Regions from separate parts of the Brevibacillus brevis NBRC 100599 genome, predicted to be linked through region 1. Evidence: predicted binding sites of a transcription regulator. Region 1 holds the regulator's gene; the other holds the start of a gene.

Region 1 (5,609 bases):
TGACCGCCCTCGTCAAAGCCTACGTAGCCTGGAGGGGCACCTACCAGACGAGCGGTGGAATGCTTCTCCATGTACTCGGACATATCCACGCGGATCATGGCATCCTCGTCACCGAAAAGCGTCTCCGCCACGGCACGAGCCAATTCGGTTTTACCCACACCGGTAGGCCCCAGGAAGATAAACGAGCCGATTGGGCGTTTTGGGTCTTTCAAACCAGCACGGGCACGGCGGATCGCACGCGAAATGGATTTGACTGCTTCATCTTGACCAATAACGCGATCGTGCAAAATCTCTTCCATCTTCAACAAGCGCTCTGTTTCTTCTTCCTTCAGCTTTAACACAGGAATACCCGTCCAGCTCGCCACTACTTGCGCGATGTCTTCTGGCGTAACCTCCATGTTCAGCTGGCCTTGGCGTTCTTTCCAGTCTTTTTTCGTTTTATCCAGTTCTTCACGCAGTTTTTGCTCCTGATCGCGAAGTGCTGCTGCTTCCTCGAACTCTTGTGATTGTACGGCAGCGTCTTTTTCCTTGCGCACCTCTTCCAGACGTCCCTCCAGCTCTTTGAGGTTTGGCGGAACGGTAAAGGATTGCAAGCGGACTTTCGATGCCGCCTCGTCAACCAAGTCGATGGCCTTGTCAGGCAGGAAGCGTTCCGTAATATAGCGGTCAGACAGCTTTACTGCCTGCTCGATTGCTTCATCGGTAATTTTGACACGGTGGTGGGCTTCATAACGATCACGAAGGCCATGCAGGATACGAATGGCATCCTCCGCTGTCGGTTCATCAACCTGAATCGGTTGGAAACGACGCTCCAGTGCCGCGTCTTTTTCGATGTACTTGCGATATTCATCCAGCGTTGTAGCACCTACGCACTGTAGCTCACCACGAGCCAGCGCAGGCTTCAAAATGTTAGAGGCGTCAATTGCGCCTTCTGCTCCACCAGCACCAATCAGGGTGTGCAGCTCATCAATAAACAGGATGATGTTTCCTGCTTGGCGAATTTCGTCCATGATTTTTTTCAGACGATCTTCGAACTCACCGCGATATTTGGTTCCCGCAACAACGGTTCCCATATCGAGGGTCATGACGCGCTTATCACGAAGGGTCTCCGGAATTTCGTTGTTCACGATTTTTTGGGCAAGACCTTCTGCGATAGCTGTTTTCCCGACACCAGGCTCCCCAATTAAAACAGGGTTGTTCTTGGTACGTCTGCTAAGTACTTGGATCACACGCTCGATTTCTTTTTGGCGACCGATAACCGGGTCCAGACCGCCGTCACGAGCGATTGCAGTCAGATCCCTTGCCAAGCCGTCCAATGTCGGCGTATTCGCCGCTGGATTCCCTCCAGACGGTTGATGAGATGCCATCATTTCCGAGCTGCCCAGCAGCTGGAGCACCTGTTGCCGTGCCTTGTTCAGGCTAACGCCCAAATTGTTCATGATTCTCGCAGCAATGCCTTCTCCCTCACGGATCAAGCCAAGCAGAATATGTTCAGTCCCCACATAGGTATGACCCAGCTTGCGGGCTTCGTCCATCGACAGTTCAATGACCTTTTTGGCGCGAGGTGTATAGTTTGGTGTGTAATTACTACCGGACTGCTCTGTTCCTCGCCCGATTAACGACTCCACTTCACTCTGGATTTTATCGAGGCCAAGCCCAAGTGATTGCAGTGCCTTCGCCGCAATTCCTTCGCCTTCTCGAATGAGTCCCAGCAGCACATGCTCTGTCCCAATATCTTTGTGTCCGAGACGAACCGCCTCTTCCAGGGCAAGCGCCAGTACTTTTTGTGCGCGTTCTGTAAAACGTCCAAACATCATATCGTACACCTCCGTATAACCGTGTTTTTTCTCTATATGGTTAACAATTGCGTGATACCATTACGATTACTCTTGTGATTCTACTACGCGTAGACGTTCGCGGATCAGCCTTGCCCTTCTTTCGTCGCGTTGGTCCGGAGTGAGCTTTTGACCAGCGTGGTGTTGTAAAAAACCTGGCTGTGTCGTGACCAACAGTTCGTTTAAGACGAGCGGAGATACATTAGGAATGATGCCTAGATCAATCCCCAGACGTACATCTGACAGGCGCTGAGCCGCTTCCTTGGACTCTACCGTGCGGGCATACATCAAGATGCCATACGACCGAAAAATCCGATCCTCCAAAGAAACCCGGGTATGCTCCAGCAAGTAAGTGCGTGCCACACGCTCTTGCTCAATAATCTGTCTGGCCACACCGTAGAGATTGGAAAGGATATCCGACTCAGACATCCCCAGTGTGACCTGATTGGATAACTGAAAAAGATTCCCTAGAGCTTCGCTGCCCTCTCCGTAAATTCCTCTAACGACCAGACCAACTTGATTAATCGCCTGTAAAATTCTGCTGATCTGCTGCGTCATCACCAGAGCGGGCAGGTGCAGCATCACGGATGCACGAATTCCCGTACCCACATTGGTTGGGCAGCTTGTAAGATATCCTCGAGTTTCGTCGAACGCGTAGTTCAAGCTTTTCTCAAAAATGTCGTCTATCTTCGTACCTATTTCCCATGCCTCGTTCAAACGAAACCCGGGTAATAGTACCTGTATTCGAATGTGGTCTTCTTCATTAACCATAATGCTGACAGACTCATCTTCCCGAAGCAATACGGCACCTTTACGGGATTCCTCTGCCAGATGAGGGCTAATCAGATGCTTTTCTACGAGCACCCGTTTTTCTAACGGGTTAATTTGATCCATATGGATGACCTGAAGCTGATGCCGTTTGCGCATTGCCTCCGAATCGCTTACTTCCGTTACCTTTCTGACGACTTCCTCGGCCTGCGAGTCCGTTGCCAATAACGGAAAGGGGTGCTGGCGCAGGTTACGGGCGATACGCAGCCGTGTACTAATGACAATGTCGGAATCAGGACCTTCTCCTTTCATCCAATTGCTCCACGGGTTTTGCATAAACTGCTTTTGGGACATAACCAGCTAACCTCCCTTGCTACGATTGGGCCATTTTTTGTTCCAATGCTCGAATTCGATCACGCATTTCTGCTGCCTTCTCGAACTCTTCACTGGCGACATGACTTTGCAGCGCTTGCTTTAGTTGCTCCAGCTCTTTACGGATCTTCAGTTTGCCACCGGTACGCTCTGGTACTTTTCCACTATGCTGTGTGTTTCCATGAATCCGGCGGAAAAGTGGGTCCAGTCGATCCCCCAAAAAGGTGTAGCAATCACTACAGCCAAATCGGCCGCTTTTACTAAATTGAGCATATGTGAGTCCACATGTTTCGCATTGAAGCGGCTTATTCGTTGCCGTTTCGCGTCCATTCTTTTGCATGGGATCAAATTTTAAAAGTCCTGACAGGAGATTGTTGATGCTGAAGTTGTGAAAGCCGGTAAAGACGTCCCCTTTTTCATGAGCACATTGCTCGCAAATATGGTATTCGGTTTTTTCGCCATTGACGATTTTCGTCAAATGAAGTGTCGCCGGTCGTTTTCCGCATTCCTCACAGTTCATAACATCATACCTCCTTTTACTTCAACAAGATTGCCGCGATCATCTGCTTTAAAATATTTGCCCGCAAACGATCCCGCAATTCAGCTTCCAGAGTCAAAACGTTTCGCGAGGTAGCGATTTTCATCAAGGTGGCTTCTCTAATGTTGACTAACCCTTCCTCCAATAGTCTTTCTACGATCGCATATCCCACACTCTGACTGATGCTCTCACCAATCAGTTCTTCTGTTAGCAATTCCTGCAAGCGTGCTTTGCTGACAATCTGCACCTTGCGTATGCGAATATACCCGCCGCCCCCGCGCTTACTCTCTACGAGGTATCCTTTTTGAACGGTAAAGCGCGTATTGATGACGTAATTGATCTGAGACGGCACACATTGAAAATGGTCGGCAAGCTCACTACGCTGAATCTCGATCGATCCATTGGGACTGTTAGTAAGGATGCTTTTCAAGTGATGTTCAATGATGTCCGAGATGTTTCGCAAGTCATCGCCTCCTATTCCTCTGTGTATGTTCTTATGAGGTTACCTATTGACTTTGACTATCTTTGACGTTAATTATAATGGGTTTAGTGCGTGCCCGCAAGTGTCCCTTACACATTCTAGTGTGGGCAAAAGAGGGTCGCTTGAAACTTGGACATGATCAACAAAAAAACCACTCCCTGAGGAATGGTTTATGCTTGTTCTTGCTTATTGGTGTCGATTGCTGGCAAATGATTCAGTAGCTGAGAGAAGCTGGTGATAATAACATCTGCCCCATCAAGCTCGCCTGGTTTCGCAAAACCAAAGTCGCATCCAATGGTAAATAAACCGTTTGTCTTGCCTGCTTCCACGTCGGAGTGACGATCTCCTACCATGATGGCCTGCCCAATTTTGTAATCAGACAACAATTTTGCAACCAGGTCATTTTTGGAATGCGTGCGGAAACGACCAGCCGAGTACAGGTCTGTCATCAGCGGCTTTAACTCGTATGCCTGACAAATGGCATCGATGTACTCTTCCTGCCCATTGCTTGCTACAAATAAAGCAACTCCTTTTTCATGCAGCTTTTCTAAGGTTGATTTTACATCCGGATATAGCTCGGTCACTCGTTCTTTGAGTAACTGGATTTCGTTGTCTAGCAAGAAAGCATCTGCTGAGCGAATGGCTTCTTCACTCGCACCCGGCAGTAATTTGTCCCAGATCTGCTCGATCGTCATTCCCAGTACATTGATCAGTTCACGCTCGTCAGGGGTTTCCCCTTGCCATAGCCCTTTTTGACGAAGCTGGTCAAACGTTCGAATAAAAGCGGGGGTCGACAGCTTTTCTGTTTGCAGTAACGTGCCATCCATATCAAATAATATCGCGAATGGTACAGTCATGGGTTCCTCCATTTTGTCTGGCTAGGCAGCTATTCTACTTTTCCTGGCAACATATTCATATCATCCATGATAAACTCAGTAATTCGTTGTGCAGCATCTGGCTTGGAGATTTTTTGTCCCATTCTACGCATATATTCCACCTTGGACGGGCTATGCAATAGTTCATCGATAAAGTAAATCAACTGCTCGGATAGATTCGCGTGTACCGCACATCCATTATTGAGCAAAAAGTGGCTATTCCTCTCTTCCTGTCCAGGCAGAGGGTTGTAAACAATCATGGGTACCCGTTTACTCATTACTTCAGCTGATGTAAGTCCGCCTGATTTGGTGACAATTAAATCAGCCGTTTCCAAGTATTCGTGGAAGTTATTGATGAATTTTAGCGGAATGACTTCATGCCGATACGTACGATTTGTCACCTTATTGTATAGCTTGTCGTTTGTCCCTGTTAACACAAAAGTTTTCAGGGGAATGTTAATCTCTTCTAGCCCATCTAATACCTTTTCCATCGAGCCGAGACCCAATCCGCCCCCCGAAAGAATAATGCTCTTTTGTTCAGGAGCGAGACCAAGCTTTTGCCGAATCAATTCGGGTTCCAATGGCAAGCTGAATTTCTTCATGATAGGAATGCCCATCGGAATGAATTTTTGATGATCCTGTCGATAAACGTCTAACAGGTAATACAGCTGTTCATGACCGATGAAGTAATAATTGATATGGTGATTAATCCATGAAGGATGGATGGTATAGTCCGTAAT
Region 2 (5,609 bases), 1.7 Mb from region 1:
AATGGTAGACGCGATGCAAAAGCTGGTGGATAGTGGCACCTGGAAACAGCTTCCGCTAAACGATTTCCTGGCAGCAACCTCAGTAGGGGTAGTCGGCGAGGAAGCCGTGCTGGATCTCAACTACAAAGAGGATTCTACAGCAATTGTCGACATGAATGTCGTCATGACGGGAAAAGGAAAGTTTGTCGAGCTGCAAGGAACAGGGGAGGATGCACCGTTTTCGCCTGAACAGCTACAAGAAATGATTTCCCTTGCAAAAGTCGGCATTGACAACTTGATCCACAGTCAAAAAGAGGCGCTCGCTGATGTTACGCTCTCTTTTGCACAATCGGTAGCGGAGGAAAGTCATGCCTAATCGAAAAAAAGTCGTTCTCGCAACACGGAACCAAGGAAAAGTGAAAGAATTCAACAGGCTGTTCGCAGATGCAGGCTGGGAAGGGATTAGCCTCGCTGAATTTGATGGTGTGCCTGAGGTAGTAGAAGACAAGGACACCTTCGAAGGAAATGCGCTGAAAAAAGCAATCGAAATCTCTACATACTTGAACATGCCAGCTCTCGGTGACGATTCCGGTCTGGAAGTAGATGCGCTGGAAGGACGCCCGGGTGTTTACTCCGCACGCTTCGCTGGGGAGGATGCAACAGACGAGCAGAATTGGCGTAAATTGTTGAATGAGCTGGAAGAGGTATCGACAGAAGAACGCACAGCTCGCTTTCGTTGTACGTTGGCGTTGGTGATTCCGGGCGAAGAGCCAATCATTGCCACTGGCGCTTGTGAGGGTGTGATCGCGCGTGAACCAAAAGGGACAAATGGCTTCGGTTACGATCCGGTATTCTACGTCCCATCGATGGACAAAATGATGGCCGAACTCATGCCAGAAGAAAAGAATCAGATTAGCCACCGCGCTCGTGCCATGCAGCAACTGCTTGCAATCCTCAAGTAGACAAGAGAGAAAACAGGAGAGTGAAGCGTGATGGGAATTCTCATCATGAGCGATAGCCACGGCTTGGTTCGGGAAGTAAGCCAGGTCGTCAACCGACATCATGTCGAAAAAATTCTGCATTGTGGCGATTTTTGTGTCGACCATAAGCGCGAGCCGTTTTCCAACATGACGCTTGTCCGAGGCAATTGCGATTCGACACAAGAGGTGCCGACTGAGCAAGAGACCAAATGGCGCGACCTTCACATCCTGCAAACGCACGGGCATCTTTTCGGAGTGAAAGGCTCTCTTCTGCGCCTTCATTACCGTGCAGAAGAGGTCGGGGCAAATGTAGTCGTATTCGGTCACTCCCATGTACCTGTCTGTGGAGTAGAAAGAGACATTTTGTTTCTAAATCCAGGTAGCCTGCAAATGCCACGAGGTTTTCACGTACCGACATATGCTCTTTTAGAAGAGACAGGAACGAGCCCGACAGAAACTTACATATCCGTGGCGTTTTATGATCATGCAGGCAACCCGGTTCCACAATTGGGAGGGAACTATTCTGTTCGTCGACCAATGAGGTCTTCTTGAAAACTAAAAGATTTGTGCTATACTAGAATGGTTATAATGGCTAGAATATTATCATCCGAGCCTGCGAAGATACCATGGCGCGGCTGGCGATGTTCTGTTATTCGATTTAGGAGGGGAAGTTTACGTGGCAGCAAATTGGGAAAAGGTAGAGAATAACCAGGGAGTCCTGACGATTGAAGTAGATGCTACGCAAGTAGACGCAGCATTGGATCAAGCGTTTAAAAAAGTGGTTCAAAAAGTTCAAGTTCCAGGATTCCGCAAAGGAAAAGTACCACGCAAAATGTTCGAATCCCGTTTTGGTGTAGAATCTTTGTACCAAGACGCTCTTGACATTCTGCTTCCAACTGCATACGGACAAGCTGTTCGTGAAGCTGGTATCGAGCCAGTAGATCGTCCAGAAGTAGACGTAACGCAAATGGAACAAGGGAAAAACCTGATCTTCAAAGCGACTGTAACTGTGAAGCCTGAAGTGAAGCTGGGCGACTACAAAGGTCTGTCCATCGAAGAAAAAGACTTCTCTGTAACAGAAGAGAGCGTTGACGCTGAACTGAAGCGCATGCAAGAGCGTCATGCTGAGCTCGTAGCAGTAGAAGAGGGTGCCGCACAAACAGGCGATATCGCTGTAATCGATTTCGAAGGCTTCCAAGACGGAGTAGCTTTTGAAGGCGGTAAAGCAGAAGATTATTCTCTGGAACTGGGTTCCGGTACTTTCATCGCAGGGTTCGAAGAGCAACTGGCTGGTTTGAACATCGGCGAAGAAAAAGAAATTACCGTAACTTTCCCTGAAGAGTACCACTCTCCTAACCTCGCTGGTAAAGAAGCGGTATTCAAAGTAAAGCTGAACAGCCTGAAGCGCAAAAACATGCCTGTTTTGGATGATGAGTTTGCCAAAGACGTGAGCGAGTTCGACACGCTGGAAGAGCTGAAAGCAGACACCAAGAAAAAACTCGAAGAAAAAACAGCGCAAGAAAAAGATCAATATGTTCGTGAGCAACTCGTTCTGAAAGCAGCTGAAAACGCTGAGATCGATTTGCCAGCAGTAATGGTTGAGCATGAATTGGATCAAATGGTTAATGAATTTGGTCAACGTCTGCAATACCAAGGTATGACGCTGGAACTGTACTACCAGTTCTCCGGCATGGATGAGAGCCAACTGCGTGATCAATTGCGTGCAGACGCAACATCCCGCGTTCGCACTTCCTTGACTTTGGAAGCAATCGGCAAAGCAGAAAACATCGAAGCAACAGAAGAAGACGTAAACGCAGAACTGGATAAACTGGCTGGCGTATACGGCCGCCCAGCAGATGAGCTGCGCAAAATCTTCTCCGCACAAGATGGCATGGCTGCTCTGTACCGCGATGTGCAAACTCGCAAAACAGTAGATTTGCTGGTTGCAGAAAGCAAAGTAACAGCATAAGCTTAGAAGAACGCATGATTGGTCAGTGGGTAGGCTAACCCTGACGCTGGCTGTCAAGACCACAAGGCACGAGTGTATCGTGCCTTGTTTTTCCACCATTGACTTTTTTCGGCAAAGGAGGAAAATACATAATGTTAATCCCTATGGTCATCGAGCAAACAAGCAGGGGAGAGCGTTCCTACGATATTTACTCGCGCCTCCTGAAAGACCGGATTATTCTCTTGGGCACCGAGATTGATGATGAAATCGCCAATCTGATTGTCGCTCAGCTGCTATTCTTGCAGGCAGAAGATCCGGACAAAGACATATCGCTATACATAAACTCTCCAGGTGGTTCTGTTACAGCAGGAATGGCCATCTATGACACCATGCAGTACATCAAACCGGATGTGTCCACGATTTGCGTGGGCATGGCTGCCAGTATGGGTGCTTTCCTGTTGGCTGCTGGTGCAAAAGGCAAGCGCTTTGCTCTGCCAAACGCCGAGGTAATGATTCACCAACCGCTCGGCGGTGTGCGTGGGCAAGCAGAAGACATCCGCATTCATGCGGAATGGATTATGAAAACGAAGCGCCAGCTGAATGAGATTTTGTCTGAGCGGACAGGTCAGCCTTATGAACGCGTAGAGCAAGATACAGACCGCGACAATTTCATGAGTGCAGAAGAAGCAAAGGCCTACGGATTGATTGACTCTATTATTGAACGCAAAAACTGACCCGTTGTGAGGTGAAGCGCATGTTTAAGTTTAACGACGACAAAGGCCAACTGAAGTGTTCCTTCTGCGGCAAGTCCCAGGAACAGGTGCGCAAGCTGGTAGCTGGTCCTGGTGTTTACATTTGTGACGAATGTATCGAACTGTGCAATGAAATTGTACAGGAAGAACTGGGCACTGAAGAAGAAATCGATATGAAAGAAATTCCAAAGCCAGTGGAAATTCGCAAAATCTTGGACGACTATGTCATCGGTCAAGATATGGCGAAAAAATCCTTGTCTGTAGCGGTGTACAACCACTACAAACGGATTAATTCCGGGGCGAAGATCGAGGATGTGGAGCTGCAAAAATCCAACATCATGCTGATCGGTCCGACTGGTAGCGGAAAAACGTTGCTCGCGCAAACATTGGCGCGCATTCTGAATGTACCTTTCGCGATTGCGGACGCAACTTCTCTGACAGAAGCAGGCTATGTGGGCGAAGACGTTGAAAACATCTTGCTCAAGCTCATTCAAGCTGCTGACTATGATGTGGAGAAGGCTGAAAAAGGAATCATTTACATCGACGAGATTGATAAGGTAGCCCGCAAATCGGAAAACCCATCCATCACGCGTGATGTATCTGGTGAAGGCGTTCAGCAAGCGCTCTTGAAAATTTTGGAGGGTACCGTTGCGAGTGTTCCACCACAAGGCGGACGCAAGCATCCTCACCAAGAGTTCATCCAAATCGACACGTCGAACATTTTGTTCATCTGCGGTGGTGCATTTGATGGCGTCGAGCAGATTATCAAGCGTCGTTTGGGTAAAAAAGTCATCGGTTTCGGTGCAGACTTCGGCGATGGTGTAAAAGGCGATCTGAAAGCCGGAGAATACCTGAAATACATTTTGCCGGAAGACCTGCTGAAATTTGGTCTGATTCCGGAGTTCGTTGGTCGTTTGCCAGTGCTGGCTACTTTGGAGCCGTTGGATGAGGAGACGCTCGTGCGTATCCTGACAGAGCCGAAAAACTCTTTGGTGAAACAGTACCAAAAACTGCTAAGTCTCGACGGTGTTGAGCTGGAGTTCGATAACGGTGCGCTGCTGCAAATCGCGAAAGAAGCGATTAAGCGCAACACTGGTGCGCGCGGACTGCGTGCGATTATCGAACAAATCATGCTCGATATGATGTATGAGCTTCCTTCCAGAGAAGACGTCAACAAGTGTGTCATTACCGAAGAAACGGTACGCGATAAAGTGAAGCCGCAACTGTTGACCAAAGAAGGACAGGAATTGCACGAAGAAACAGCCTAAGCATTGTCTACAAAAACCATCTCGTTATCAGCGAGGTGGTTTTTTTGTTGGTGGTTTACGTCTACGCTTGCGGGGCAATACTACTTGATATCGTTCAAGAGAAGCTTTACATATGCACAATACGGTCATGAACGTGCTCCTCTCTCTTCGGAGGACAAAAGTTGACCGCAAGCGAAGACGCATGGGAGGGACTGCATATGGACTATACGACATTGGTCATTGCTGTCATTGAAGTGGTTGTTGGTATCGTGATCGGCACCTACTTTTGGAACTTGCTGCGAGCGCAGAGAAACACGAAAACCTCAACCGAAAAGGAATCGCGCAAGGATCTTGATTCCATTCGGAAAATGAGAATGGTTGCGTTGACAGAACCTCTATCAGAGAGAACAAGACCGGCGACTTTGGAAGAAATTGTAGGACAAGAAGATGGGCTTCGTGCGTTGCGTGCCGCTTTGTGCGGTCCCAACCCGCAGCATGTCATTATTTATGGACCACCAGGCGTAGGCAAGACCGCAGCGGCTAGAGTTGTACTGGAAGAAGCGAAGAAAAATCAGCTATCACCGTTTTCTTCTGATGCCAAGTTTATTGAAATCGATGCGACGATTGCGCGGTTTGATGAGCGTGGGATTGCTGACCCGTTAATTGGCTCCGTACATGATCCGATTTATCAAGGGGCAGGCTC

The links. The regulator CtsR, encoded in region 1, represses protease genes until heat stress. The targets are predictions, from matches to a motif close to ATGGTCAATAAAGGTCAAACA.
Region 2: a site for CtsR is predicted at 3,014-3,034, ahead of clpP (ATP-dependent Clp endopeptidase proteolytic subunit ClpP). Genes of this name have one in related genera too.

The regions. Positions count from the first base shown of each region.
Region 1 is NC_012491.1:197,586-203,194, reverse strand. It holds gene BBR47_RS01180 (ATP-dependent Clp protease ATP-binding subunit) at 1-1,817, opposite strand, end outside; gene BBR47_RS01175 (protein arginine kinase) at 1,884-2,957, opposite strand; gene BBR47_RS01170 (UvrB/UvrC motif-containing protein) at 2,977-3,495, opposite strand; gene BBR47_RS01165 (CtsR family transcriptional regulator) at 3,512-3,976, opposite strand; gene BBR47_RS01160 (HAD hydrolase-like protein) at 4,165-4,851, opposite strand; gene BBR47_RS01155 (MGDG synthase family glycosyltransferase) at 4,881-5,609, opposite strand, start outside.
Region 2 is NC_012491.1:1,880,903-1,886,511, forward strand. It holds gene rph (ribonuclease PH) at 1-355, shown strand, start outside; gene BBR47_RS09255 (XTP/dITP diphosphatase) at 348-941, shown strand; gene BBR47_RS09260 (metallophosphoesterase family protein) at 972-1,511, shown strand; gene tig (trigger factor) at 1,636-2,928, shown strand; gene clpP (ATP-dependent Clp endopeptidase proteolytic subunit ClpP) at 3,060-3,641, shown strand; gene clpX (ATP-dependent protease ATP-binding subunit ClpX) at 3,662-4,927, shown strand; gene lonB (ATP-dependent protease LonB) at 5,125-5,609, shown strand, end outside.